3 regions of the Pseudoflavonifractor hominis genome follow, and region 1 is predicted to be linked to each of the others. Evidence: riboswitches for the same ligand, from Rfam matches in the RefSeq annotation. Region 1 holds a riboswitch; each other region holds the start of a gene.

Region 1 (10,930 bases):
CGGTCAGGCTGGCACAGCGCAGGAAGTCCCCCGCCCCCTCTTCCGCTCGAACGATCCGCCGGTAGGGCAGGTCCAGCTTCTCACAGCAGGCGCGGATCTGGGCGGTGACCTGTACGGCATAGGGGTGGGTGGCGTCGGCCACGCAGCAGAAGGGGCGGCTTTTCATCAGCTCCTCCATTCCTGCCGCGTCCAGCCGTCCGGTGTGGACCGCGATCCCCTCCCCCTCGGGCAGGAGTGTGGCCCCGTAGTCGGTGGCCACACAGACGGTCACCCGGCAGTCCCGCTGGGCCAGCCACAGGGCCAGCTCCCGGCCCTCCGTGGTGCCGCCAAAGAGCAGGACCTCCATCTCACATCCCCCGCTGGAGGTAGCCCCGGGGGGTGACCATCTTTCCGCCGATGAGGCAGGTCTGCCGGTTGCCCACAAAGACCGTGGTAAACATGTCCACCTGGGTCTCCCGCAGCTGGGCAAGGGTGCAGGTATGGGCCTCCTCCCCGGCGCGGCCGATGTTGCGGACATAGCCGCACACGGTATCCGGGCTCTTCTCCTCCAGCAGGATGTCACAGGCCCGCTGGAGATAGTCGGCCCGGCTCCGGCTGGAGGGATTGTAGAGGCAGAGCACAAAGTCGGCCCGGGCCGCCAGGCGCAGGCGATTTTCGATGGTCTCCCAGGGAGTCATCAGGTCGGAGAGGGAGACCACTGCAAAGTCGTGGGTCAGGGGCGCGCCCAGTACGGCGGCTCCCCCACAGGCGGCGGTGATGCCGGGGACCACCTCGATCTCGATGGGCGGATAGTCCCGGGATACCTCGTACACCAGGGCCGCCATACCGTACACCCCCGAGTCGCCGGAGCAGACCAGGGCCACATCCCGGCCGGCCGCTGCCTCCTCCACCGCCATACGGCAGCGGTCCACCTCCCGGCGCATACCGGTGGAGCGGCGCTCCTTGTCGGGGAACTGCCCCTCCAGCAGGGCAATATAGGCGGTGTAGCCCACGATCAGGTCGCAGCGCTCCAGCGCCTCCACGGCCCGCCCGGTCAAATCGGCCCCGGCGCCGGGGCCCAGTCCTATCACGGTCACTCGCATGGTGTTTCCTCGCTTCCTTCTTCAAATGAGACGGCCCATGGCCGCCGGGCCACCGCAACGGTGACCCCGTCTGCCGCCTGCTTGGGGACCAACAGCGCTCCCCCCGCCCGCACGGCGGCACGCTCGCAGACATTGTCCACCCCGGTCACCGAGCGGACAAAGGCGGAGGGGGTAAAGGCTCCTGGTGTCTCGGCCAGTTCCTCCGCCGTCCAGACCCGCAGGGGCAGCCCTTGGGTCCGGCAGAACTCCAGCAGCCCCGGCTCCTCCTGTTTCAGATCAATGGTGCTCACCTGGAACACCGCGCGCGGATGGAGCCGGAAGGCCTTCAGGGTCTCCTCCACCGCCCGGGCAATGGCCTCGGCGCTGGTTCCCTTCCGGCAGCCGATGCCAAGGGTGAGCACCGGTGGGACAAGACGCAGGGTCACCGGGCAGGGTGCCTTTTCCACATCCGCAGTCAGGACGATCCCCACCTCAGACGGCCCCGACGAGAGGCCCTCCGGCCGCTCTCCCTGTATAGGAAAATCACTTTGCAGCCCTACGGAATCCCCCGCCAGAAGGGCAGCGGACACCCGTTTGGCCGCCATTTTACTGTCAATGTATAAACCTTTACACTTTGCCCAGCTATCCACCGCGAAACGCCCGTTCACATCAGTGGCGGTGGAGATGGCTGCCGTGCCGCCCGTGAGCCGGGCCACCCGGCGGGCCAGGTCGTTGGCTCCGCCTACATGGCCGGAGAGGAGTGGGACCACCCAGGCCCCTCCCTCGTCCACACTGACCACGGCGGGGTCGGTATACTTGTCCCTCACCCAGGGGGCGATGGCCCGGACCGCGATGCCGCAGGCCCCCACAAAGAGGAGCCCCTCGCAGTCGGTAAAGCGCGCTCCCGTCCAGTCGGCCAGCCGCTCATAGGAGGCTGTCCCCAGTTCCTGGGCCAGCCGTGCCGGGAGGGCCAGCTTCACTTCCTCCCCCTGTTCCTCCAGTGCCCGGGCCAGGGAGCAGGCCAGACCATATCCCCGGCGGGTGAAGGCGGTGAGGGCCAGTCTCATACCTCGATCCCCTTCCGGCAGCCGTGGGTAAAGGTCGGGTCATAGAGCTTGGAGCGCTCATAGTCCTCTCCCAGGAACCGTCCCACGGTGATGAGGGCGGTCTTGGTGACGCCGTTGGTACGGGCGGTCTCCGCCAGGGTGGAAACCGTACAGCGGAACACCCGCTCCTCTGGCCAGGTGGCCTTGTAGACGATGGCCGCCGGGGTGTCGGGGGCATATCCCCCCGCCATCAGCTCCCGCTCCACCTCCTCCAGCAGGCCCGTGGAGAGGAAGAGCACCATGGTGCAGCCGTGGCTGGCCATCTTGCGCAGTGCCTCTCCCTCGGGCACCGGCGTCCGCCCGGCCATACGGGTGATGATGACGCTCTGGGAGACATCAGGCAGGGTGTACTCCGCCTGAAGGGCGGCCGCCGCGCCGGAGAAGGAGGAGACGCCCGGCGTCACATCGTAGGAGATCCCATCCACATCCAGGGCGTCCATCTGCTCCCGGATGGCCCCGTAGAGGGAGGGGTCCCCTGTGTGGAGCCGGACGGTGGTCTTGCCCGCCGCCTCGGTCTCCCGCATGACGGCCAGAACCTCCTCCAGGGTCATGGAGGCGCTGTCATAGACCTGACAGCCCTCTTTGCGGTACTCCAGCAGGGCCGGATTGACCAGGCTCCCCGCGTAGATGATCACGTCGGCCTCCCCCAGAAGGCGGGCCCCCCGGACCGTGATCAGGTCGGCCGCACCCGGTCCGGCGCCAATAAAATGGATCATAAGGATTCTCCTTCCCCGCGCCTGTGGCGCGCCAGCAGTTCACTGGCCCCCGGGGTCTGCCCCAGCAGGCCAAAGCGGTTGGAAAAGACCACCGCCTGAATTTCCATCTCCTCCCCCGCCCGATGGCGGAGGTTCTCATAGAGCGCCCTGGTCAGAGAGGCCATCACGTCCTCCCGCAGCCCCGCCTCCTCCAGAAGCTCCAGGGCCGCGTCGGTAGTGGCAGCTTCAAAGATCCGTTCCACCAGCCCCCGGGGCGCGCCGCACAGGGCGGCGTGGGCGGCCATGGTCTCCCGGCGGCCGTCCGCCGTCCGGGAGTGTGTGTTCATGGCGCCGCCGGCCACCTTCACCAGCTTGCCCAGATGCCCTACCAGCAGGAAGCTGGAAAAGCCCAGCCCCGCCGCGTGGTCGATGGCTGCGCCCAGGTAATTGCTGCAGGAGATGCAGCCCTCCGTCTCCAGACCCAGATGGTCCCGGGCGTAGTCCTCCCCATAGTTGCCCGGCGTGACCAGCAGGTGCTGTACCCCGGCGGCATGGGCCATGTCCAGCTCCAGCGTGATGGAGTCCACCAGAGCCGCCTCGCTCATGGGGCGGACGATCCCGCTGGTCCCTAGGATGGAGATCCCACCCTGGATCCCCAGCCGTGGGTTGAAAGTCTTGCGGGCCAGCACCTCTCCCCCGGGGACGGAGATGACCGCCTCCAGTCCGCCGTGGTCCCCTGCCTCCCGCAGGGCGGCCGCGAGCTGCTCGGCGATCATCCGGCGGGGGGTGGAATTGATGGCCGCCGCGCCGGGGGGCTGGTCCAGCCCAGGTCGGGTCACCCGGCCCACACCTTCTCCCCCGTCCACCCGCAGCGTGCCGTCGCTCCGCCGGGAGACTCTGGCATAGATCCGCATGCCATCGGTCACATCCGGGTCATCCCCGCCGTCCTTTTCCACGGCACACATGGCCCAGTCCGCTCCAGCGGACCAGTCCAGCAGCTCCACCTGCACCCGCACGCCGGCGGGGGTGTCGATCTCCACTCCGGCCGGGCGAATACCAGTCAGCAGGGCCTGCGCCGCGCCCCGTGCCGCCGCCGCGGCACAGGTGCCGGTGGTATAGCCGCAGCGCAGCCGCTGCCGCCCCACCGGGATATAGTATTCCAGCTTCGGCATGCTCCACCTCCCCACAGAAAAAGCCCGCCTCCAGAGGAGACGGGCCGCAGATCTGCACAGGCAAACAGCGGCGCTCTCCACCTAAGAGCGACGTCGGCCAAAAGGCAGGTCTCCTGGCTTGCGCTTCTTCCGCCGGCGTCCCTTCTCGGCAGAGCCAATGGGTCTGACGCCTTTGTCCGCGCTTACAGTAGAGGTAAGACTGCGCCGGATTTTCACCGGCTTCCCTTTTCAGCGGCGAGCCCTCGCCGCACCGTTTGGCAGTTACTAGACATTAGTATAACCATATCCCCGCAGAAAGTAAAGTGGATTGTCTATTTTGTACACATCTTTTCCCATAGAAATGCCCTGCGGACGGGGACATCCTCCCATCCGCAGGGCATTTGGCTTATACTGACTCCGTTCCTTCCGGAAGGGAGGGCTGGACACACGGGAATTCCACCTCCACGGTGAAGAGGTCGGCGTCGGTCCGCAGCCGGAAGGTTCCGCCGCAGGCCTCGGTAAAGCTCTTGGCGATGGCCAGACCAAGCCCGCTCCCGCCGTCGCTGCGGCTCTCATCCCCCCGGACAAAGCGCTCTGTGAAGTCCTTTTCCCGGGACAATTCCTCCCGGGAGATGTTCTGGACGCACACCCGCCCGCTCTCCCCGTTGGTCTCCAGGGTGAGGTAGGCCCGGGAGCCCTCCAGACTGTACTGGAGCACATTCTGGATCAGGTTTTGAAAGACCCGGTAGAGCCGGTCGCCGTCCGCCCGGATGAGGACCGGCTCCGCCGGAAGCCGGGTGCGCAGATCCAGACCGCTTGCGGCGATGGGCTCGGCCTGGTCGGCCAGGGTCTGCCGCAGCAGCTTGGCCAGGTCCAGCTCCTCCCAGTGGAGATTCAGATTTCCGGAGGCCGCCTTGCTCACGTCAAAGACCTCCTGTACCATGTTCTTCAGGCGCTGGGCCTTGTCGTTGAGGATGGTCACGTAGTCCCGCACATGGTCAGGCAGTTCCTCCTCTTCCAGAAGGGCCGCATAGCTCAGGATAGAGGTCAGCGGGGTCTTGAGGTCGTGGGAGACGTTGGTGATGAGCTCTACCTTCATCCGCTCGCTGCGCAGCCGTTCCTCCACCGCCTGCTGAAGGCCGCTGTCGATGTCGGCTACCGCCTGGGAGAGCCCGGCCAGAGGTCGCTCCGCCGCCAGCATGGTCCCCTGCTGTTTCCTGCGCACCGCCTCGATCTGATCGGAGAGAGCCCCCAGGTCTTCGATCATCGCCCGCTCCTCCTTCCAGTGGAGAAAGACGATCCCCAGCAGCACCAGCCCCACCAGCCCGATCAGGAATGGGACCCAGATCCGGATAGAGCCGCTGCGCCAGGCCGACAGAAACAACTCCAAGTCAAAGGCCGCGGCCCCCAGGGCCAGAATCACCACGGCCATCAGGTGGACCACTCCGCTCCGCATGGCCCGGCGCTGGAGGGGCAGGTCCAACCCATCTCCCCGCAGCTTTCCCGCCAGCCAGCCGCAGAAACTCACCCGGCACAGACGGCCCCGATTGCAGAGGAAGTCGTTGAGGTAAAACACCAGAATCCAGCACAGGCCGATGGCAAAGACCAAGAAAATAGGATCAGCAATATAGGACAGGGACACCATCAGCGGTCCCACCAGGAGCGCCAGGAGGAGCAGCTTGATCTCCAGCCAGATCTTCCCCGTGAGGCGTCCAGCCGCCCGGAAGGTCAGCGCCATCCAGCGCCGCCACAGGAGGCTCCACACCACCAGCGCCACACCCAGCAGGAAGCAGCCTCCCACGATACATACCGCAAGGCGCTTATATCTCAGGGTCTCCGCCACTTGATAGATCCTGTTGGTGTTGGGGCCGTAAAAATCCACCGGTGTTTCGGCCGCCGCCAGCCGGATCGTCACGCCGTCCCACGGCTTCCCGCTGCCGTCAGCAGGCTCCTCCCCGCCGGGCTCTTCAGGGACCGCTGTCGCCATGGGAGTGGCTGCCCCAGTGATGCTGGAGAGATCAACGCCCTGGCCGCTGTCGGTCCAACCTCCGCCCACAAAGAGCTCGGTGTCCAGATTGCGGTAGCCGGGCAGTTCCCACTGCTCCCACCGGTCCCGGTAGACTTCGTCTCCATAGACATCCACCTCGGCACCATCCTTCCAGATCTGCACCTTGCCGTCCCGGTACTCCAGATAGAAATTATAGCCCGGTTCCTGATGTCCCATCAGATTTCCCGTGATGCCGTTGAGGTTGCTGGCCAGCAGCTTCTCGTCCTTCCAAATCCCCCAGCGGAGGTTTTCATCCTGGAAGCAGGAGGGCTCTTCCCCGGTCAACACAAACTCCAGCATGGTATGCAGGTCATAGCTGATCTCCCTGCGGAAGCGCCGGGTATCCTGATAGTCGCTGTGGAAACCGTCCATAATGTCTCTCAAGTGCAGACTACGGGCGCCCAACAGTCCGATACCTCCAAAAATGGCCATGAGCGTCAGTCCGATCAGGAGGAACAGCACACTCAAAATACCTTTACTTTTTTTCCATTTTGTATCCAATGCCCCACACCACCTTTAAATACTCCGGTTCCTTTGGATTGAGTTCGATCTTCTCCCGGATGTGCCGGATATGGACCATGACCGTGTTTTCCGAGGCATAGGCCTCCTCCCCGTCCCACACCCGGCGGTAGATCTCCTCAGCCGGAAAGATCCGTCCCAGATTGCGCATCAACAGATCCACGATGCGAGTCTCAGTAGCGGTGAGTCGGACCGGTTCTCCATCCACCCGAAGCTCCAGCGCCTCCGGCAAATAGGTAAGACGGCCGTTGACGATCTCTCCGCTCCGCTCTTCCGCATGGACGTCCCCCAGCCGGGTATACCGACGCAGCTGACTGCGGACCCGGGCCAGCAGCTCTTGGGGATTGTAGGGCTTGGACACATAGTCGTCCGCCCCCATGGAGAGTCCCAGGATCTTGTCGCTGTCCTCACTCTTGGCAGAGAGCACGATGATGGGCAGGTTCCGTTTCTCCCGGATCTTCATCAGTGCGGAGAGCCCGTCCAGCCTGGGCATCATCACGTCCAGCAGGATGAGCTGTACCGAGCGCTCACAGGCCAGCTCCAGTGCCTCCAGGCCGTTGTAGGCCCGCAGCACCCGGTATCCCTCCTTCTCCAGCAGCAGGGCAATGGCCTGGACGATCTCCCGGTCGTCATCTACTACCAGTACACACGCTTCCATCTAGACATCTCCTCCACCGTTTGAACTTCCCCGATCGGTCCCGATCTCCTTCCGGCAAGGATAGGATAACAGGCGCTTCTTATGGTTTTCCAGGGGCATTTCTTAGCAATTTCTTAACGTTATCCCATCATAGCATTTGATCCGTCCGCCGTCAAAGGGCATAAAAAAACGTGCGTGCCCCGATTGGGACACGCACGTTGCAGTACAGCAAGAGAAACTCTTACTTCAGCTCGACCTTGGCGCCGGCCTCCTCGAGCTTCTTCTTCATCTCCTCGGCCTCGTCCTTGGAGACACCCTCCTTCAGAGCCTTGGGAGCGCCCTCGACCAGGCCCTTGGCGTCAGCCAGGCCCAGGCCGGTGATCTCGCGGACAACCTTGATGACCTTGATCTTAGCAGCAGCGTCGAAGCCGGCCAGAACCACGTCGAACTCGGTCTTCTCAGCAGCAGCCTCGCCGCCGGCAGCGCCACCAGCAGCGGGAGCGGCCATAGCAGCAGCGGAAACGCCGAACTCCTCCTCCAGAGCGTGCACCAGCTCGGACAGCTCCAGAACAGTCAGGCCCTTAACCTCTTCAATCAAAGCAGTGATCTTCTCGCTAGCCATGATAAGATACCTCCTAAATTCAATCATTTAAAAAATAAGTTTGAGTCTCCCCAGTGCGGGGATGCGGGGAACAGAACCGCTGTCAGGCGGGTACTGACGTACCAACCTTACTCGGCAGCGGGAGCCTCCTCGGCGGGAGCAGCCTCGACGAAGCCGCCCTTCTCCTCGGCGATCGCCTTGAGGACGATAGCCAAGCTGGTGATGGGAGCCAGCATGGTGCCCAGAACCTGAGCCTGCAGGACTTCCTTGGAAGGCAGGTCGGACAGAGCCTTGATCTCGTCCAGAGACAGCACCTTGCCGTCCATGAAACCGGCCTTGATGGTGAACTTCTCGCCGTTGAACTGCTTGGCGAACTTCGCGATCACACGCATGGGAGCGATGGGGTCACCATGGCTCAGGGCCAGAGAAGTGGTACCATTCAGAACGGAATCCATCTCCTCCAGACCCACGTTGTTGATGGCGAAACGAACCAGGGTGTTCTTCACAACAGCGTAGTCCAGCTCGTTCTTGCGGCACTCGGCACGCAGGGCGGTATCCTCGGCAACGGTGATACCCTTATAGTCCACCAGAACACCGCTGGCAGCGGTCTTCAGCTTCTCAGTCAGGTCGGCGACAATGGCCTGCTTCTCACTCAGAACCTTTGCGTTAGGCATGTGGGATTCACCTCCATGAAATAAAAAATGCTATTCTCATGCTCAAAGCACGAAAACAGCACAAAGAAAGCTTCTTCACTTGCTGCATTCTCGGCGGGGCTTATGGCTGCCCGCTGTCTTTGAACACGCGAATTATTATATCACCCCGGACAGGCTATGTCAAGCATAACCTGTCCGGAAATGATCTTTTTTGTGGGGACGGATGTACTCCGCCCTGTCACGCTATGGCTCGCGCACAATCGGGGCGCGGCCTTCGCGCTTCCTTGGGCACGCTCCGCACCCTCCGCTGCGGCACACTGCGCCCCGCTCCGCCGGAAATGCCGCTCCCCCTACGGGGTCGCCTGTTTTCCGGTCTGCGCGGTTCACTGTGCGCCTGCTTCGGGCGATTCGCGCTTCTTACACCAGCTTGGCGCCGTTGATCTTCACACCGGGGCCCATGGTGGTGGCGGTGACACAGCTCTTGATATACTGACCCTTGGCGGCAGCGGGCTTAGCCTTGATGATGGCGCCCATAAGAGCGGTGAAGTTCTCGGTCAGCTTCTCAGCGCCGAAGGACACCTTGCCGATGGGGCAGTGGATGATGTTGGTCTTGTCCAGACGGTACTCGACCTTACCGGCCTTGATCTCCTTGACAGCCTTGGCCACGTCGGGGGTGACGGTGCCGGCCTTGGGGGAGGGCATCAGGCCCTTGGGGCCCAGGACCTTACCGAGGCGGCCAACCACGCCCATCATGTCGGGAGAGGCGACGACCACATCGTAGTCGAACCAGTTCTCGGACTGGATCTTCTGCACCAGGTCCATCTCGCCGACGAAATCAGCGCCGGCCTCCTTGGCGGCCTCAGCCTTGTCGCCCTTGGCGAAGACCAGCACGCGCTGGGTCTTGCCGGTGCCGTGGGGCAGGACGATGGCGCCGCGGACCTGCTGGTCCGCATGGCGGGAGTCAACGCCCAGCTTGACGTGCAGCTCGACGGTCTCGTCGAACTTGGCGGTGGCGGTCTTCACGACCAGGTCCATAGCCTCAGCGGCATCATAGAGAGTGCCCTTCTCGATCTTCTTGGCGCTCTCGACGTACTTCTTACCTCTAAACATTGCTTCTCCCTCCTTCGCCTTAGTCGCCCACGACAACGCCCATGGAGCGGGCGGTGCCGGCGATCATGCTCATGGCGGACTCGATGCTGGCCGCATTCAGGTCGGGCATCTTGGTCTCCGCGATCTTGCGGACGTCCTCCTTGCTGATGGTGGCAACCTTGGTCTTGTTGGGCACACCGGAACCAGACTCGATGTTGCAGGCCTTCTTGATGAGCACGGCGGCGGGAGGAGTCTTGGTGATGAAGGTGAAGGAGCGGTCGGCATACACGGTGATGACGACGGGGATGATCATGCCCACGTCATTCTTGGTGCGCTCGTTGAACTCCTTGGTGAAAGCGGCGATATTCACGCCATGCTGGCCGAGGGCGGGGCCCACAGGGGGGGCGGGAGTCGCCTTGCCGGCAGGAATCTGCAGTTTGACGTAACCAGTAACTTTCTGTGCCATTTGAAACAGCACCTCCTACTTAAATGTGGTTGAGACGGAATTGATACAATTCCTCCCACGTGCGGGGGATACGGGGTCTTTCACCCGTTTAGTCGTCGACCCGCTCCACCTGATCGAGCTCCAGCTCGACAGGGGTCTCACGGCCGAACATCTCGACCACGACGCGCACTTTGCTGCGCTCCAGGTCGATCTCTTCCACGGCGCCCAGGAAGGACTCCAGCGCGCCTTCGGTGATCTTGACGCGGTCGCCCACTTCATAGCCGACCACGACTTCCTTCTTCTCCACACCCATGGAGGCAACCTCCTCCTCGGTGAGGGGAATGGGCTTGCTGCCCGAACCCACAAAACCAGTCACGCCGCGCACGTTGCGCACCAGGTGCCAGGTCTCGTCGGTCATGACCATCTTCACCAGCACATAGCCGGGGAAGACCTTGCGGTCCACGGTCTTTGGCCCGTTTTCGGTGATCTCGGTAACCGTCTCCATGGGGATGTTTACCTCATGGATGAGATCGCGCATCCCGCGGTTTTCCACCGCCTTCTCAATGGAAGCAGCTACGGTGTTCTCGTAACCAGAATAGGTGTGCGCGACATACCACTTCGCGTTATCTGCCATACTCGCCGCTCCTTAACCCTTGAACAGATTCATGAGCGCGGCGAAGACGGACTGCGCCAGCCAGTCAAACGCCCAGATGCAGATGCCAATGACGATACAGCACACGATGACGACGACGGTGTTGTTGATCGTCTGCTTTTTCGTGGGCCACTGGACCTTCTTGAGTTCGACCTTCATCTCGCGGAACCACTTGCCGATGCGGGCGAAAAAGCCAGGCTTGGACTTCTTGACGTCCTTCTTGGACTTGTCCGCCTTGGCGGCAGCGGCCTGCTCGTTCTTCTCGTAATCAGGC
Region 2 (6,860 bases), on a different contig from region 1:
TCCGCCCGTGGAAACCACGGCCGCAGGGAGGGGAAAAAGAGGGGATCTGCCAGCAGGACATCGGGCGTCGCCCAAGCGGCCAGCTCCGCCGGATCGCCAAACAGAAGCGTATCTGCGGTGAGAAAGGGCCGGTAAAGCTCCTTTAAAGTCCGGTAGGGGGCATAGAAGGCGCGGAGGATCCGGCAATTCGGATATTCCCCCCGGATCGCCCAGGCCAGTCCTTCCGTTGCAATGGGCGCTCCGATCAGGAGAAGGGTGCGGTTCCCTGTTTCATGTTCCACCGGCTTCTCTGGCGGGGCCCCCTTTGCCGCCGTGGAGAAACGGGACAGCCATCGCTCCAGTCCATAGCGTTCCAGCGGCAGGCCGCAGAAATAGGGGATTCCATAGTCGGCCTCCATTTGCCGTGCCGCCCCCAATCCTTCGGCCGTCACCACCCAGTTCAGGGCCGGCGCAGACCGGAGCTCTCCGCCCCCAAAACCTTCCTCCCCCCAGACACAGACCTGATACCCCCGGGTGGTCAAAGCCTCCGCCCCGAGGCGCAGCGGCTGTCTGGAGCCCAGCGCGAGATCGGAATAGCCCAGAATAGAGATCCTCTGGTTGTCACGCCCCTCCGGGCGCCTCCAAGTGGCCAGATTCCGCAGGGCCCGGTCCACGCCCACTGGTGCGGACTCAAATCCGGTGCAGGGGAACCTGAGTACCGGGACCCCCCGCTCGGCCAGACTCTCCTGTATCCCGGTATAGTCCATGCCGAGCAGTTCGGGAATTGCACTCCCCATAAGGCCGCAGAAAGCGCGGCCGCTGTGCGCAAAGCCTCTCGCAATTCCGTTGACTGCCGCTGCCTCGCAGCCCGCGGCCAGCTCCAGATCATCAAACCGTGAATGTTCCAGACGCAGTCCGGCGGTGGCGTCGTCCCCCAGTGTCAGACATCCGGTGCATCCTCCGGCAGTCAACAGAAAGGGGTAGGCGTCCCAGCTCTGGAGAAGGGACGCCACTCCGCTGAAATCCGGCGGCAGAACGGGCAGCGGCGCGCTGCCCCGGGGAATTTCCCCCACAGGCGGGGGAAAGGTGGACAGAATTTGCTCCAACTCTGCCACGGCATTCCGGGTGCGGGCCACCAGAGGCCCCCGCAGCAGAATCCGGACGGGAAGGCCAGCCTGCTCCGCAACCTGTTCCAGATCGCATTGCGTCAGCACCTCGGCACAGGAGGCGTAGAGCACGACCCCGCCTACGCCGGGGCGGCGTGCGGCCTCCCGAAGCCTGGCTGCCAGATGCTCCGCTGCCTGGCCGGCGGCGTAGTCCGCCCTCGTCAGCGGGCAGGGCAGGAATTGGTGAAGCTTCCCCAGCTCTGCCGCGCGCAGGTAAAGCGTCCGCACACAGGCCAGAGAACCGGCAGCCGCCAGGAGAAGATCCCCCCTTTGCCAAATGCGTTCCGGAAGGGTCATAAAATGCTTCCCGCCCCCCTCCGCCGAATAGGCTTCCACACGGCAGGCGTCACGCAAGCCCCTCCACCTCCTGTTCTGCTGCCCGGCGGCAGAATGCCTCCAGTGCCTCGTCCCCCAGTGGCCGGGGGCTGGTGGGCTGGGTATCCCAGAGCCGCTGGGCCAGTTCCAGAAAGCGCATGGCCGCCGCCCCGTCCGGTTCCAGATGGTGTACGGTGGTATGCAGATAATCCGCTCTTCGGAGCTGGCGGTCTTCCGGCAGGATACCGACGACTCTGGTCCCGGATTGCTCTGCGAAGGAGCGTACCAAGGCATCCTCTCCCGCTCCGTGGCTGCGGTTTTGGATCAGCCCGCCCAACAGGGGAGCGGCGCCGGAATAGCGGGCGACTCCGCGCATGATGTTGTTGGCGGCGTAGAGCGCCATGAAATCGGCAGAGGTGATCAGGTATACCCGGTCTACAAAATGTTTTCGCATGGGCACTGCGAACCCTCCGCATACCACATCGCCCAGGACATCGTACACCACCACGTCCCAGGGCTCCTCCAGAATGCCGAGCCGGTTGAGCTCGTCCGCCATGGCGGTGATGCCCAGGCCGGCGCACCCCGCGCCGGCCTGGGGACCTCCTGCCTCCACACAGGAGACGCCGAACGCCCCGGGAAAGACAAGCTGCTCCCGGGCTAGAAGCTCCTCCGACCTCCCCAGAGTCTCCAGCACAGTTGGGATTCGTCCCGACGTCAGGCAGCGGGTAGAGTCCGCCTTGGGGTCACAGCCGATGTGAAGCACCCGTTTCCCCGTTCGGGCAAAGGCCGCGGAGAGATGGGCGGCCACGGTGGACTTCCCGATCCCACCTTTTCCGTAAAACGCAATACGCAACATCTTGACTTTCTGCGCCTCCCTTGCATGTTGTCTGTAATTTTTAATTATATCACAGCGGAGACATCTTCCACTATTTCCATTTTCCCTTATTGAATATTGGTTTTTCCGATAGCAGATCTGCCCGTGCCTGCGGCTTCCCTGGGGGATCTGCTTGACTTCCGTGGGAAAGATTGCTATGATAATATCCACAATAAAATATTGTTTTTCGTCAAGTGTCCGCTTTGTTTGTGCGTTTCAGCGGAGAAAAGGGAATCGGGTGGAAGTCCCGAGCGATCCGGTCACTGTGAACAGGGAGCACTTTCACATATGCCATTGTGTAAATTACACGAGAAGGCGTGTCAGTGCGGCGATCTGTGAGCCAGGAAACCTGCTTGATGAAGTATGTTGATGCTTCCGGTCAAGGCCTCTCGACACAAATGGGACAGGTGATTTCCGCTGGAAACCCGGAAACGCTGTTTGTGCGAAGCGGACCTTTAATGGTCTGCTTTTTTTCCTCTTATGGGGTCTGACTCTGGAAGACGGCCGTGGAACCGGCACATTTTCTGCATCCGCAGGACTTGCGCGTTTCCAGATATAAGTTGGACCGAAAGAAGGAGGATTCTATGAATCTGAAAAAACGCCTGACTGCTGCGCTGCTGAGCGCGGCACTTGCCCTGTCTCTGGTGGCCTGCGGCAGCCCCGCCACCCAAGAGAGCCCCTCAACTGCCCCCTCCCCCAGCGCGGAACCCGCATCCGCCGGTCACACCGCAGACGATATGATCGTTTTGGCTGGTGCCCGTACTCTGGCCCCTGGTCTGGAGGATGTCTATTTCTCCCACAAGCTCCTGGGTGCATGGGAACCGCTGATCTCCGTGGATGAGAGCGGAAACCCCATGGGGGTGCTGGCTGAGAGCTGGGAGCGCAACGAAGACGCCACTGTTTGGACGTTCCACCTTCGGCAGGGCGTTAAGTTCCAGAATGGAGAGGACTTCAACGCTGATATCGTGGTGGAGAACTTCAACCGTTACAAGCTCATGGAGAGCGGCTATTCCCAGTATACTACATTCAAGGTGGACGAGCTCTACCCCGGCCTCATTGGCTGTGAGAAGGTCGACGACTACACCGTCAATGTCAGCTTTACCGACCCCATCCCCCGGCTGTTATTTAACATGAAGGACACTGCAAGCTGTATTTTCTACCCCGGCTCCTGGGACACGGAAACCGGGTACTTCACTGAGCAGCCTGTCGGCACTGGCCCCTATATTATCAAGGATATCAAAGAGGATGAGTACGTTGATATCACTGCTTTTGACGGCTACTGGGGAGAGCCCGCCAAAACAAAGAATATCCGCGTGCGCATCATCACTGACCCTCAGGCCCGCTATGCCGCCTTGGACAGCGAGGAGGTCATGGGGGTGCTGGACCTCGGGGCTATGCCTGCCGCCCTGGGGGACGAGCTTCTCAAGGATGACCGCTTTGCCATGGCGGTGCAGACCTCCAATATTACCCATATAATGCTTCTTAAGGGTGAGGGCACCAAATTTTCCGACATGCGTTTGCGTCAGGCGGTAAGTCTGGCCATTGACCGTCAGCTTATTGTGGACCAGCTCTGGGGCGGCTATGCCATGCCAACGCAGAACCTGATTAACCGTATGTGCCCCGACTGGGTAGAACTGCCCGTAGAGTATGATATGGACAAGGCCAAGGAGCTGGCCCGTGAGGTGCTGGGGGACGAGCGCCTTCCGTTGGATATGTATACCCGCTCTCTGTATCTGGACCGCGGCCCTTATAAGGAGATGATGGAGTATATCCAGTCCCAGCTTTCCCAGATCGGTATCGATGCCACCGTGAATGTGATTGACTCCTCTACTTACTCTGAGATGTCCAAGGCCGGTGAACTGGGGGCAAACTTCATGACTCATGGTATGTCCAACCTCAATGCCTACCACTTCCTGGATATCTATATGAGCAGCGAAGGGTCTTACAATAAATCCCAGCATTTGGCCTACAGCAACCCCCACGTGGACGAGCTGCTGGCCGAGATGAAGACCACCCTGGACGACGACCGTTTCCATGAGTTGGCCGTGGAGCTCCAGGAGATTGCCAACACTGAGTTGCCTGTTATTCCTCTGTTCTACGACACCAGCAACCTCATCTACAATCAGGAGCAGATTACAGGCTACGAGGATTTCAGTGACCATTTGGATCTGAGTCATCTTTCCTGGGTGAACGCGCAGTAACCGCCACACCGCGCCAAAGCTGTGCTTTGGCGCGGTGTTTTTCAAGGGAGGAATTTCATTGAATCAAACCCTGCGCTATACCGCAAAAAAAATATTGTGGACAATTCCCATTCTGGTCGGCATCACCTTTCTGGCCTTCGGTCTGGGGCTGGTTGCACGGGGAGACCCCGCTACCAATCGGGCCAGCGCCGATCCCAACTATATCCCCACTGAGGAGGAAATCCAGGAGCTCCGGGCGGAAATGGGGTTAGATGATCCCATTTTGGTGCAATACGGGCGCTGGATCTGGAACGCAGCCCACGGTGATCTAGGGGAATCCTATATTGACGACAAGCCGGTGCTGGGTGAGATTCTCCGGCTGCTGCCCAACACCCTCCTGCTGAGCGGAATGGCGTTGCTGGTCATTACTGTGGTGGGGCTTGCTGGCGGCCTGCTGCTTACACTGTTCCGGGACAAATTCATTGACCTGCTCGGGCGAGTTTTACTGGTGTTTCTGATGTCTATTCCTGGTTTCTGCCTAGCCTATTTTATGATCTGGCTGTTCGCCCAAAAGCTGCGTATCTTGCCCACCAGCGGCGCGGAGACACTGTCCTGCTTCCTCATGCCCTGTCTTGCTATTTCCATCGGCTCGGCCTGTGTGGTTATCCGGCTGCTTCGCTCTTCCATTCTGGGGGAGCTTAGCAAGAATTACATTCTGACCGCCCAGGCCAAGGGCCTGCGGAGGGGCCAGCTCATTTCCCGTCATGCACTGCGAAATTCTCTAGTTCCCTCCATTACTTATATCGCCAATACCTTCGGCGGTCTTCTGGGAGGCTCCATGATCACGGAGAGCGTATTTTCCGTCCCAGGAATCGGAAGCTACGCCCTCACCGCCATCAATAATCGGGACTATATCGCCATACAGGGCTATGTGCTTTTTACCGGTGTTGTCTTTGTTCTGGTCTGCCTGCTGGCCGACCTGATCTGCGCCTGGCTGAACCCGCAGATTCGATTGGGGGGCTGAGCATGCGTGGTAAAAAAGTCTTGTTCATCCTTTCACTAACTGTGCTTGTTCTTTTCCTGCTGGTAGGGGTCTTTGCTGATTTTCTGGCACCCTGCGACCCCAACGCGGTGGATATGGCCAACGGCCTTGCCGCCCCCTCCACTGAACACTGGCTGGGTACCGACCATATCGGCCGTGATCTGCTGAGCCGGCTTATCTACGGCAGCCGCTCTTCTGTGTTCATCGCTTTCTTCGCCACCGGATGCACTCTGTTGCTGGGCATGACTATCGGCCTGGTGTCCGGTTATCTGGGGGGATGGATAGATCAACTGATTCAGGCTGTGGTCAATATCTTCCAAGGAATCCCCAGCGCCGCTTTTGTGGTCGCCATCCTGGGACTGCTGGGCCCCGGTATGCGCAGTCTGCTGATCGCCATTGTGGTCAGCTCCTGGGCTGGATTCTCCCGTATTGTGCGCAATCAAGTTCTGGAGATCCGCGAGCTGCACTATATCGAGGGCGCACGGGCCATGGGCGGCGGGAGCTTCTATATCATGCGGCGCCATATCCTGCCCAATATCTTGCTCCCTCTGCTGGTTCTAATCGCCACACGGATCGGCTCTACGGTGCTCACCGTGGCCGCCATGAGCTACCTGGGCCTGGGCCTGCGGGCACCCGCAGCGGACTGGGGGATCATGATTAACGACGCCAAGCTCTACTATGTGAAGGATTTTCTTGTTCTACTGGCCCCTGCGGCCTGCCTGACTCTGTTCTGCCTGAGCATCAACTTGATTGCTGATTATCTCCGGGACTGCCTTGACCACGATGACGGCGCGGCCCGCATGCTGTAAAGGGAGGACGCACATGGAACTGTATACAAAGGACCTCTGCGTCCGCTTTGCTACCCGTTCGGGTGATATTCCCGCCGTCAACCATGTCTCCCTCGCATTTTCGGAGCGACAGGTCACCGGCATCATTGGAGAGACGGGCAGCGGCAAGTCTGTGCTGGGCCTGTCTATTCTCGGACTGCTTCAGTCCAACGCCTCTGTCACCGGACAGATCTTTTTGGGAGAGCGGGAGCTCACTGCCCTGTCCGAGCGGGAGCTGTGCACAGTCCGCGGCAGAGAGATTGCTCTGGTGGCTCAGAACCCGGCCACCTCATTGAATCCCAGCGTGCGGGTGGGACGCCAGATCGAGGAGGTCTTCCGTCTGGCTGGAAAAAGTACCCCAGACTGCCGGAGACTCACGCTGGAGCTTCTCAGGCAGATGGCCTTTTCCGACCCGAAGCAGATTGCAGGTGCCTACCCCTTCGAGCTCTCCGGTGGCATGCGCCAGCGTGTACTGAC
Region 3 (10,930 bases), on a different contig from region 1:
AAAGCCTCCCCGGACCTGGGAGGGTGCAGTTTCAACCACAGTAGGAACCTGTGGAATTTGTTGCTGTATCCTTCAGGATACAGTTTTTTTGTTGCCGAATTCACTTGTCCCTCCTATTTCGTGCTGCTCCACACGGGACACGGGACTCTTCTGCAGGTCTCGCGTCATTTTGGAGCAATCGGCTGGAAGAAAAGGGCGCATAATATCGTGGGTAATATTATGTGTTCTTCCAGCCGGAACAAGAGAAGCACATGGCCTGAACCCGGCGCAGGGGTGGGCCATGTGCTTTTTATTATACCGCAGCGCTCGGCGAAAAGGCGATTATCAGGATCGCGAAATAGTGTTTGAAAAATTTTCCTGTTTACCCCTTGCATTTTAAGCGGAAAGTTGTATAATGAACTCAAAAGAAAGCCATTTGTAAAGTGCAAGTTTAACAAAAGATAGTTCTTTGAAGGGGATGGCTTCTGAGTTCTGCATGGGCAGAGTGGCATGCACCTTCCTGTAAAATTTAATATGAATCCGGCTTTTGTGGCAAATGCGCGACCCGACTCCCGTCAGGGAGCGGACACGCATCCTTGTTTCTGAACAAGGGAATCAGGTGAAATTCCTGGACATGTTTTGCAGCAGGAGCCGTGGCGAAAGCTACGGGGACGTGCAATTCAATAGCTGTGATTGTGGAGTATATCTGTTTTCTGCGAAAGCAGGTCACTGGCGGTCGTAATGGCTTAGCTGGGAAGGCGGCGGATATGCGCAGGCGGGCTTTAAGCCCGTCGGGACACATTAGTCAGAAGACCTACTAGGAGCTTACCCCCAATTCATTGGGGTTGCTCTGAGATAAATGCCAAATGTGAGGAGGGCACTGAATAAGTGGCCCCTTCTACCCGAAATGGGAGCAGAAGCGGACGCATATTTTGCGTCCGTTTTTTATTCGCAAGCTCGGGAGAAAGACGGACGTATCGGTATGCGTCCGTCTTTTTGTTTCGATTGCCCCAAGAGGTTTGCGGGGTAGCCGGATTGTGCCACAAGTCAGGAGGCTGTTTTGTGAACGGTAAGCATTTCATCGGCAACCAGCAGCTCAGCAGAAAGCTCATTGGGCGGACCAAGGAGGCGCTTCGTCAGCGAAACGTCCAGTTTGCCCAGGCGCATGGTGACGCCAGCGACGAAGCGCTGCTGGATTATGTCCGGAGCGAGGCGGCGCGCTTTGGCGGCTGGCAGAATGTGATCACGTCAGCAGGACTGCCCTCGCCGAAGAAGCAGAAGCCCACCTCCAAGCGGCAGATTTTCAAGGAGGAGTTCCGTTGCCAGGCGGAGAGCGGGAGTGCACAGAGCAACAGAACAGCAGCGAGCAATCCGGAGGAAGAAGGGGATCCCCTTCTTCCGTCATAGGGAAACCCCTATGACGATCTCTCTTTGAGCATTCAGCGGGCTATCGCCCGTCGCATATGGCCGGTACGCGGCTGACAATTGAATAACCCAGTACCAAAAGCGATATTCCGTGAGCGGAGTAGGCCAGGACGCCGGCAAGGCCGGCCGAGCCACCAACAGCGGAGAGACGTGGAGCAATGCGGGGCGGCAACTGCACAGGAACAGTATTGGTGTTTGGGCGGAGAGGATCAGCGGGAACGGGACAATCGGTGCGGCGGCCCCTGCGCTTTTTCCGGGAGCGCGGCGGCGGCCGCATTGACGGTTGATTAAAATGCGACTTCTCAGCGGAAGGAGGCGGTGAGAGTCAAAAAGAGTTGTAAACAGGAGTACAAGGGAAACGATCCAACGGAGAGACTTGAAGGAGGTTTACGTATGAAAACCAGAAAATTTACAGCGATGCTGCTGACCCTGGCTATGGCATTCAGCTTGCTGACGGTCAGTGCGGGAGCGGTAATGGACAATGACCATGACCGCATCAGCGTTGATACTGCAGGCCCTTTGTCGGTGGTATGGGATAGTGAAACCGTAGATTCCGAAGCTTATCACACAGGAGATATCGTGTCGAGTGAAGACGGCTACTATCCCTCCAGCTTCTACCTCTATGTAGACAGCGCCGAGGAGAACGGAATCACCGTTACTGGCGGCACCCTGTCTGCGCCTGTGGAGGAAACGGAGGGCGGCACCAAGTATTTGGTGACCAACAACAGCGGGGGCAGCATTGTGATTAGGCTGGCGAATGCGGCCCAGAGCAACAACGTCTACACGCTGACCTTTGCTGCGCCGGAGGGACAGATGGCCGGCGGCGCCATCACCGGAGTCTTGCAGGGGTATCTGCCGCTGGGCCAGTATGCCCGGGGCACGATGTGGGGCAGCCCTTATACCGACGGCAGCACGACGGCCGGCAGCACCCCCAAGGTTCTAGGCGGGTTCTCTTCTACCGGCGTCTCCTTGGGTGCCGGCGGCGGCTACGTCCAGTATGCCCTGCGGGACAGCGAAGGGAACCAGGCCTATATTGAAGATGACGCGAGCAATCCCTATGGCGTGGACTTCATCGTCTACGGCAACGCCTTCAACGGCAACCCTGAGGCGGCCTCTGTCCAGGTCTCCGAAGATGGAAAGACCTGGTATGAGCTGGCCGGAAGTTTGTACTATGACCCCAATACGCTTCGCGATGTGAACATCACCTATACCCTGAGCGGGAGCGATATTCAGTACAGCATCACGGATCCGAACGGGCGCAATCCCGGCGTTTCCTTCCCACTCACCGGGACGTTCAAGGCTGGCGCCGCTGCGTGGTTCCCCACCACGGCGAACTACGGCGGCGTGTGGAAGACGTCCGCCGTCTCCAGCGATCAGACCGTCGGCGCTTCCGCCTTTAACGGCGCCAGCGTGACTTATACCGGCGTTACACTGGTAAAGGACACGGATACCACCGCGGACTATCAGTTTGGCTATGCGGATATCCATGTGAATGGCGGCAATTATGGTACGGCGATCAATCCCTACACCGCCGCGGCCACCACGCAGGGTGGGGATGGCTTCGACATTGCGTGGGCGGTAAAGCCGGACGGCACACCTGCGGGGCTTATAAGGATCGGTTATATCCGGGTATATACATCCGCACTGATGAGCAGCACGGATAACACCACCATCCCCACACCCGGTATCTTCGGTGAGACCTCCGCTGAGGTTTGCGGCATCTACGCGGTGACAGGGAGCGGCTCTGCCAGCATCACGGAGGATCTGTTTATTGCCGATGCAGCGACAGAAGAGAACGAGGTGAATACGAGCAACGGGGGGAGCCAGGTAGTGGCCGCTGGCGAGTACCGTCTGTACTCCGATATGGAGCGTGTGTTGCTCAATGGCGAGACGATTAGCGATGCTGCGGATGGGCATGTGTTTACAATGGCAGCCGGAGACATGTTACAGATCATCACGCAGACCGGAGAAGAGGCCCCGTATATTACTGTGCTGATTTGCCAATAAAAAATGGATATGGATAAAATAGGAAAAGTGAGCGAGCGTCCTTTTGGACGCTCGCTCATCTCATTTATTTTGATTTTGACAATCCTGCTTGGGTTTTTACCGACAACTGCTTTTGCCGCCGAGACCATGACCGTATCGGACCCAGATGCTTTGGAGCAAATTGGAACTATAACAATTGAAGGAAATGATTATAATTTATACCGCCTTGTAGTAGATACTGTACAATATAATGCGATTGAGTTTTCGGATGCGTCAAGCTGCGCAATTACGACTGTCGTGCCAGTTATGGGTAAGAAACCAGCAGCTATAGGTGCGACAAACTTGATTAACGTGGCACCTGATTCGGAAAATTACTCGAAAGGTGAGGCCCTTTATCAAAGCAGTATTTCATCCAATCTGTCTGAAGAAATTTTAGATGGACTAAGAACAGACACAGACAAGCTTGGATACTACCTATATACTGTTAAACGGGGTAAAATTAATACCATAATTGGTGTCCTTATTTTGGAATGGCCAGAGGCATCGCAAGAAGTCGAAGGAGCAAATAAAGATGAGCTTCAACGTGTCATTGCTGGGGCTGGCTTAATAAGTAGTAGTGATTACTATCAGGCTGAGGATTATTACAACGGGAAGACAACGAGCAGTGACGGCTTTTGGCAGGACTTTCAGACGGCACTAAAAACAGCAAAGGAGATTTTAGATAATATAACTGCAACACAGGAGGATGTGAATGGTGCCACAGCTTCATTGAATGCGGCCATCGCCAACCTGATCCCTGCTAACCAGGTCAACGCCACTGTCCTGTATGAAGCCATCCAGGAGGTGGAAATCCGAGGGTACCGGCAGGAGGACTATACGCCGGAGACCTGGACTGCGTATAAGACAGTCTATGAGAAGGGCAAAGCTTACCTCGCTTCCCTCTATGACCAGGATGGGAACCCCACAACGGAGAACAAGGCTGAGCATCAGGACACTGTGGAGCAGTACGCGGAGGAGCTGCTGGCTGCCGCCGGCGATCTGGACGCTGTTTACAACGGCGGCGATGAGGTGACCAGCGCGTCGATCTATCAGCGGTCGCTTGCCGGTATGCTCGCTCAGTTCGCGGGCGCTTTGGAACATGAGAGCGGCTATACAGAGGAGAGCTTTACCGCGTTCCAGACGGCCTACCAGGAAGCCCAATCCTACTATCAGCAGCACGGTCTGGTAGGGACGTCGGTGTCCGCTTCTGTCCTGAATGGATATCAGAGACATGCGGCGGCGCTGTGGTCGGCCTACTACGAGGGGCTGGAGAGCGCGAAGGAAACAATTTCTGTCTCCCTCCGCGTGGCCGACAGCCAGGTTGCCTACGACCTCGCCAGCCCAGACGGAGCGGAGCTGGGACTCCCGCCCTCGGAAGGCATCTATGAGAACCCTGACGTCTCCCTGAGCGGTGCGGGCCGCACCGTTGCCGGACTGGTCGCGTCAGCCGGGCTCCAGCTGCAGGTGAAAGGCAATTCCTCGCTCACGTCAAACCGCCAAACCACGGTCGCGGTCTTCGTCAACGGCATTCAGCTCCGGGATGCCGGATTAAATCCGACACAGCTCGACGGAGTGGCCGTAAATCGAGCGAAGTGGGGCGACATAAAGCTCCGGGACGGCGATGAAGTTGTGATCCTGTTCGCCCCCGCTCCCATGGACAGGGAATACAGCGCCATGGGCGTAACGGCGTATGTCAACACGACAGACTTCTGGGGCCTGCTGTCGTTTGAAGACCATGCGGAGACCGTGGCAGAGGGCGAGGCGCTTACGCTGAAGGTGACCCGAACTGGAGGCTGGGTGGGAAGCTACGACGGCCGCTCTGCGCCGTTCAACGGCGCCCGCCTGCTGGCAGTGAAGCTGGATGAGAGAGGAGCGCCGTCCGGGGAGTACCAGCTTCTGGAGGGGATCACCGACGCAAGCGGGACGGTGACCACGCATCTCAATGAGGCGGGCCAATATGTGCTGGTTGCGGCGAATCCGGAATCCGTGATATTTGACCAGACGGCCAGCGGCGCCCAGCACCAGTACGCATCGCTGAACGCGCCCGCCCGGACCACAGTGACGGTCACCCCTCTGAATGAGGAAGAACTTGCGGCGGCGAAGGAAGCGCGCAAGAGCCTTCTGGCTGCGGTGCTGGCCGGATGCAACGCCACTGAGTTGGGAGAAGCCGTCTACGCCCAGGTCCAGGCGGCCCATGATGCGGGAGTGCAGGCCATCGAGGACGCGACAAGCCTTAAAGCGGCCGAAGACGCGCTCTCAAATGCGCTGACCCAAATCGAGAGCCTGGTGGAGAACGCGGAGAAATCCAATGAGGAATCTGTCTCTGCCATGCGGAAATACCTGGCGAAGCTCCCAACAGTGGCACAGATCGGGGAGGGACTCTTCCTGCAGAGCGACATCTCCACCATGCAGGAGGCGAGTTCCCACTATGCCGGAATGACCGGCTACCAGAAATCACAGCTCACCGGCCAGGAACAGGCACAGTGGGAGGCTCTGGTAGAAGCCTATGGTGAGGACGGAAGCAACCTGCCGGAAAAGACCTTTACGCTGACCTTTGAGTTCATTGGGCAGGAGGGATCCAGTGACCCATTCAAGAGCTTTTTGGCCCTTAAAAACAAAGGCTTTCGATATGCGAACGTCATTGAACTCTCGCCCAATGATGAGTGGTGGGTATATATCCGTACGGAAACCGGCACTGCATTGAATGAACTGGACTATGAGATCTATCGTGTGGAGTCCACGGGGGCGACACTGAGCGAATTGAGGCTGGATAGGCCCCCAACCGATCCGAAAGGCGGATACAACAAGGGTTGGGAAGGGGTTGCCCCTTTCTACTTCGCTGACTCCACATCAGCGTTCATGCCGAGGAACGATGTGACGATCACATTTTATATCCGAGGCAAAACATCGGTGGAAAGTCTGCGCAGCAGTGCGCTGGATCAACTGTCAGAGGCGTTCAATGGCTATAAGCGGTCTGATTACAGCGATACAAACTGGAAGACACTGACATCTGCGTATGACGAGGGCGTGTCCAAGATCAATGCGGCGGAGAACGCCGAAGCAATAGAAACAGCCTTGAGCGATGCCCTCAATGCGATGAAAGCCGTTGAGACGCGCGTTTCCAGCGGAGAGTTCGGCAGTGTGCATGTGACCGTTGAGAACACCACTTACGCGGACGGCTCTTTCTATCAAAATGGCGGCGCCTTTGTAGAGGCGGAGGTCGAGCTTTACAGTGATACCACTATGATGACTGCTGTGTTGGAAGCCCTGTCCGAGAACGGTTATGGTTGGAACAACGGGAATGACACGAGCGTCACTTACATCGAAAACATCTATAAAGATGTAAATCAGAATGGGCAGTGGGACAATGGCGAAGCCAAACTTGCGGCATTTGACGGCAGTGTGAGTTCCGGCTGGATGGGCGTGCTCAACGATTGGTTCACCAACTACGGATTTTCTTCCTATGCTGTTTCAAATACGGATCGCGATTACCGCCTGGTTGACGGAGACGAGATCCGCGTGATGTTCACGATGGACGGGTACGGAGACGATCTGGGCGGAACCTGGGGCAACGGAGACACCAGCCTCAAGGAACTAGAGGTCACCGGCGGTACGCTGTCGCCATCCTTCGACGGGGAGACCACCAGTTATGCCCTGACCCTGGACGGCGGAGATGTGTCGGTCACACCTACAGCGGCAAACAAAAATTTCCTGGTCAAGACATTTATCAATAACAAAACCACGGCCAACAATGTGGAGTACTATCGCCGTGGTGAAAATCTACCGGTCCAGCCAGGAGACACCATTTACATCGGTGTGGGCGAATACAAGTGGCCGTCCATGAACAACCAGTCCGGCAACACGCTCCGCTATACCGGCACCTGGTACACCATCCAGGTCTGCGAGAGCGGAGCGAAGGGAATCCAGGCCAGGATCGACGACCTGCCGGATAAGTCAGAAATCACATATAGCAACTATAAAAGCTTCCAACAGACGGTCAGTGCGCTACAAGCGGATTATAATGCACTGCCGGACAAATCACAGGTTTCTGCTGCTAAACTGACAGCAGCGGCGGAGCAGATCCAGTTCTTTGCGGCTATTGACAGCGTAAAAACTCAGATCGCCGACCTTCCCACTGCCGTAGAAATTACGGAGAATCCTGAGGCGCACCGTTCAAAAGTTGAAGCTGCAAAAACGGCTTACGAGGCATTGGGTATCAGCGGCCAACTTTATCTGAAGGCAGCGGAGGTCGCCCGTCTCAACGAGGCGGTGGAGGCCCTGGGCGGGAGCATATCGCCGGACGACGTGGCCGCAGTACAGGCGTTTAACGATCTGGTGGAAGCGATTGGGGAAAAAGTCAGCGCCGGGAGCAAGGATGCCATTGTAGCCGCCAGGACGGCATATGAGAACCTGACGGATGCGCAAAAAGCCCTGGTTGCAACCGCGCCGGATTCCTACAACACCCTCCTCAATGCGGAGGCCGCCCTGCCTGTGGTAGAACGGATCGCCGGAATCGGCACGGTTACGCTGGAGAGCGAGGCGGCCATCACCGCTGCCCGGCAGGCGTACACGGACTATGCCGGCAAGTTCAGCGGCAAGGACATGGTGTCCAACCTGAACGTGTTGGAGGCTGCCGAGGCCGCGCTGGAGATCCTCCAGGGCGGCGGACAGGACACCTCCGGCTACCGGGAGGTCATGAACGGCGTTCTGGAATATTTGGAGCAGAACGTCAAAAATCCGATTGTCGGCTCCACAAAAGGCGAGTGGGCCGTCCTGGCCCAGGCCCGGGCCGGCACCCTGTCCGAAGACGTCCGGGCGGCATATCTGGCCAACCTGGCGGATTATGTGGAGACCCATGACGGCATACTGGACACCTCCAAGAATGGAACCATGCACACAGAGTACGCCCGTGTCGTAGTAACCCTAACCGCTTTGGGCATGGACGCCACACAGTTCCAGGTCAGTGACGGTAAAACCTACAATCTGGTGAAGCCGTTGCTGGACGAGGCCGCCGAAGGCAGCAGCTACACCTATCAGGTCTCTGAGCAGGGCAACAACGGCACCATCTGGGCTCTCATTGCCTTGAATTCCGGCGATTATTACCGGGATGAAGCGGGCAACACGGCCCGGGCCGCATGGATTGACCTGCTGATTGACAAGCAGCAGTCCAACGGCAACTGGCCCATCTATAACCCGGACCAGGAGAATGACGGCTCCGGAAGCCAACTGGGCGGCGTGGACGTCTGCGCCATGGCACTCCAGGCGCTGGCACCCTACTATCTCGACGCAGGTGAGTTCAACCGTCTGGGCACAGCGCACAGCCATGAAGATCTGCAGAGCGCTGTAAAAAAAGCTTTGGATTTCCTGTCCACCTCGCAGAACAGCACCGGCGGATACGGCAGTTCGGAGTCCAGCGCGCAGGTCATTGTGGCCCTAGCTGCGCTCAAGAAGGATGCGGGGAGCTTTGCCAAGGGCAGCATCAGCGTTCTGGCGGACCTGCTGGGCTACCGGAAGACGGATGGCGGATTCAGCCACACCTCTGATGGTCCCATCGACCAAATGTCCACCGAGCAGGCAGCCTATGCCCTGGTGGCTTACGACCGCTACAAGAACAACAAGAAACCCCTCTATGACATGAGCGACGTGTTTGACGGTCCGACGGACGGTACTGATACCGACCACACCATCCACGCCTCGGCAGATGCCGGTGGCACCATCTCTCCCGTCGGTGATGTCACGGTGCCGGATGGGGCGAAGCAGTCCTTTACCGTCACGCCAAACGAGGGCTACCAGATTGAGGACATCCTCGTGGACGGGAAATCCGTCTGGGCCGGCGGTGCAACCGTGGCGCAGAAACTAGAACCGCCCGAATACCAGCTACCCACAGTTCCCGTTGAGGACGTGGAGCCGGAGGCCTGCGCCGACGGCATCCATGTGGGTGAGAACGTCGTCATCGGCCAGCGAGCGGCCACCTGCACAGAGCCTGGATACACTGGAGATACGATCTGCGGTGCCTGCGGCGAAGTGCTGGAGCAGGGCGCGGAAACCAGAACGGTTCCGCATCAGTACGGCGGCGCGTGGCAGATGGACGAGACGAGCCATTGGCAGGTGTGCCAGATCTGCGGCGCCAAAAGTAGCGCAGAACCCCATGTGTTCGAGCAGACGGAGGAGCCCGCTCCACCGGAGCTGGAGTTCCCGGAGCAGGGAGGCGCCACTCAGAAACCCACTACCGGCGAGGAAACCGAAGCGCCCGGGGCCGAACCGGAGATGCCCGATGCCGACGGACAACAGCCGGAGGAGACCGAGGGGCAAGATCCCGACACAATTCCTCCAGAAGGAGAATCCGATCCTGAAGTACCTGCCCCCGGAGAGGAAACCGGAGAAGACTCTGCCAACGAAAACGAGCCCCCGGCAGAGGAGCAGACCAAAATTCCGGAATCCGCCGAAGCCCCGGCCAGTGATGAGAGCCAGCCGGATATAAACCCCGGCAGCACGGGCGGGGAACTGGTCAGTGTTGTGGGAATCCACCCGATGCTCCTGATGAGCGTGGGCGCCGGTCTGCCCCAGACGGACGGGACAGCGGAGCCCCATGCAGAGGGGAGCGCCTGCCAGGTGTGCGGCTACAGCCCGGAGACGGGCGGCACGGCGGCGTGCAGCCACAGCGGCGGCACAGCCACCTGCACGGCCCTGGCGAGCTGCGACCTCTGCGGCCAGTCCTATGGCGATTACGCACAGCACGCCTTCACAGAGACAGCCCACAGCAGCGGGGTGCACTGGAACGTATGCGCCGCCTGCGGCCTGGAGGAGCTGTCCTCTCTGGCCCCCCACAGCTGGGAGCTGGACGCGGCGGCCTCCACGGAGACAATTTCCGTCTATGTGTGCCCGGACTGCGGCGCGGAGCGGACGGAGGCGGAATCTGCCGCCCCGACCACAGCCGCCAACGCCCTGGTCACCAGCGCGGACAGCAAATCCTACACCTACACCTTTGAGAACGTCACCGAGGACCACGCCATATCCGTCACCTTTGAGAAGCCCTCCCCTGTGATCGTGCAGGAGGTGACAATAAATGGCAATACTCAGACCGCGGTCATCGACGAAGCGGCGGTGCAGAAAGCGGTAGAAGCGGTGACTGCATCAGCGGCGGATACCATCACCATCATTCCCACGGCGGACAGCAGCAGCATTTCCTCGGTCAGCGTGGAACTGCCCGCGGGCGCGGCCCAGACCATCTCGGAGGCCAATGCCGGTGTGGAGATCCAGACGTCCAGGGGAACCGTCACCCTCCCCGCAAATGTCCTGGGCTCCATTGCCCAAAAAGAGACTGACGGGGAGAAGCTGTCCATCCATGTGGAGGAGAAGAGTCACAGCGCAATGGAGGACATAGTTCCCGATGGGACGAACCTCGCCGGTAGCGTGGCGGTGGAAGTGTCGGTCAGGGTGGGCAGCACAGAACTTACCTCTTTCGGTGGTCACGACCTTACCCTCACCATCCCCGTGGACA

Evidence for each region. Region 1 has a riboswitch for cobalamin ahead of cbiD (cobalt-precorrin-5B (C(1))-methyltransferase CbiD). Riboswitches for the same ligand answer to the same signal wherever they lie in the genome.
Region 2: linked by a shared signal. The riboswitch ahead of H8S34_RS11595 (ABC transporter substrate-binding protein) and the one ahead of cbiD (cobalt-precorrin-5B (C(1))-methyltransferase CbiD) in region 1 are both predicted to bind cobalamin.
Region 3: linked by a shared signal. The riboswitch ahead of H8S34_RS11560 (hypothetical protein) and the one ahead of cbiD (cobalt-precorrin-5B (C(1))-methyltransferase CbiD) in region 1 are both predicted to bind cobalamin.

What each region holds. Positions count from the first base shown of each region.
Region 1 covers NZ_JACOPR010000001.1:139,272-150,201, forward strand. Annotated here, with positions in the region: gene cobK (precorrin-6A reductase) at 1-346, opposite strand, end outside; gene cobJ (precorrin-3B C(17)-methyltransferase) at 348-1,082, opposite strand; gene H8S34_RS00695 (cobalt-precorrin 5A hydrolase) at 1,073-2,128, opposite strand; gene cobM (precorrin-4 C(11)-methyltransferase) at 2,125-2,883, opposite strand; gene cbiD (cobalt-precorrin-5B (C(1))-methyltransferase CbiD) at 2,880-4,034, opposite strand; cobalamin riboswitch at 4,121-4,304, opposite strand; gene H8S34_RS00710 (sensor histidine kinase) at 4,420-6,444, opposite strand; gene H8S34_RS00715 (response regulator transcription factor) at 6,536-7,237, opposite strand; gene rplL (50S ribosomal protein L7/L12) at 7,458-7,838, opposite strand; gene rplJ (50S ribosomal protein L10) at 7,946-8,491, opposite strand; gene rplA (50S ribosomal protein L1) at 8,888-9,580, opposite strand; gene rplK (50S ribosomal protein L11) at 9,600-10,025, opposite strand; gene nusG (transcription termination/antitermination protein NusG) at 10,114-10,638, opposite strand; gene secE (preprotein translocase subunit SecE) at 10,651-10,930, opposite strand, start outside.
Region 2 covers NZ_JACOPR010000007.1:129,000-135,859, reverse strand. Annotated here, with positions in the region: gene H8S34_RS11605 (nitrogenase component 1) at 1-1,499, opposite strand, end outside; gene H8S34_RS11600 (nitrogenase iron protein NifH) at 1,492-2,316, opposite strand; cobalamin riboswitch at 2,510-2,705, shown strand; gene H8S34_RS11595 (ABC transporter substrate-binding protein) at 2,919-4,535, shown strand; gene H8S34_RS11590 (ABC transporter permease) at 4,594-5,538, shown strand; gene H8S34_RS11585 (ABC transporter permease) at 5,580-6,365, shown strand; gene H8S34_RS11580 (ABC transporter ATP-binding protein) at 6,379-6,860, shown strand, end outside.
Region 3 covers NZ_JACOPR010000007.1:113,833-124,762, reverse strand. Annotated here, with positions in the region: cobalamin riboswitch at 559-815, shown strand; gene H8S34_RS11560 (hypothetical protein) at 1,042-1,386, shown strand; gene H8S34_RS11555 (hypothetical protein) at 1,984-3,411, shown strand; gene H8S34_RS11550 (S-layer homology domain-containing protein) at 4,138-10,930, shown strand, end outside.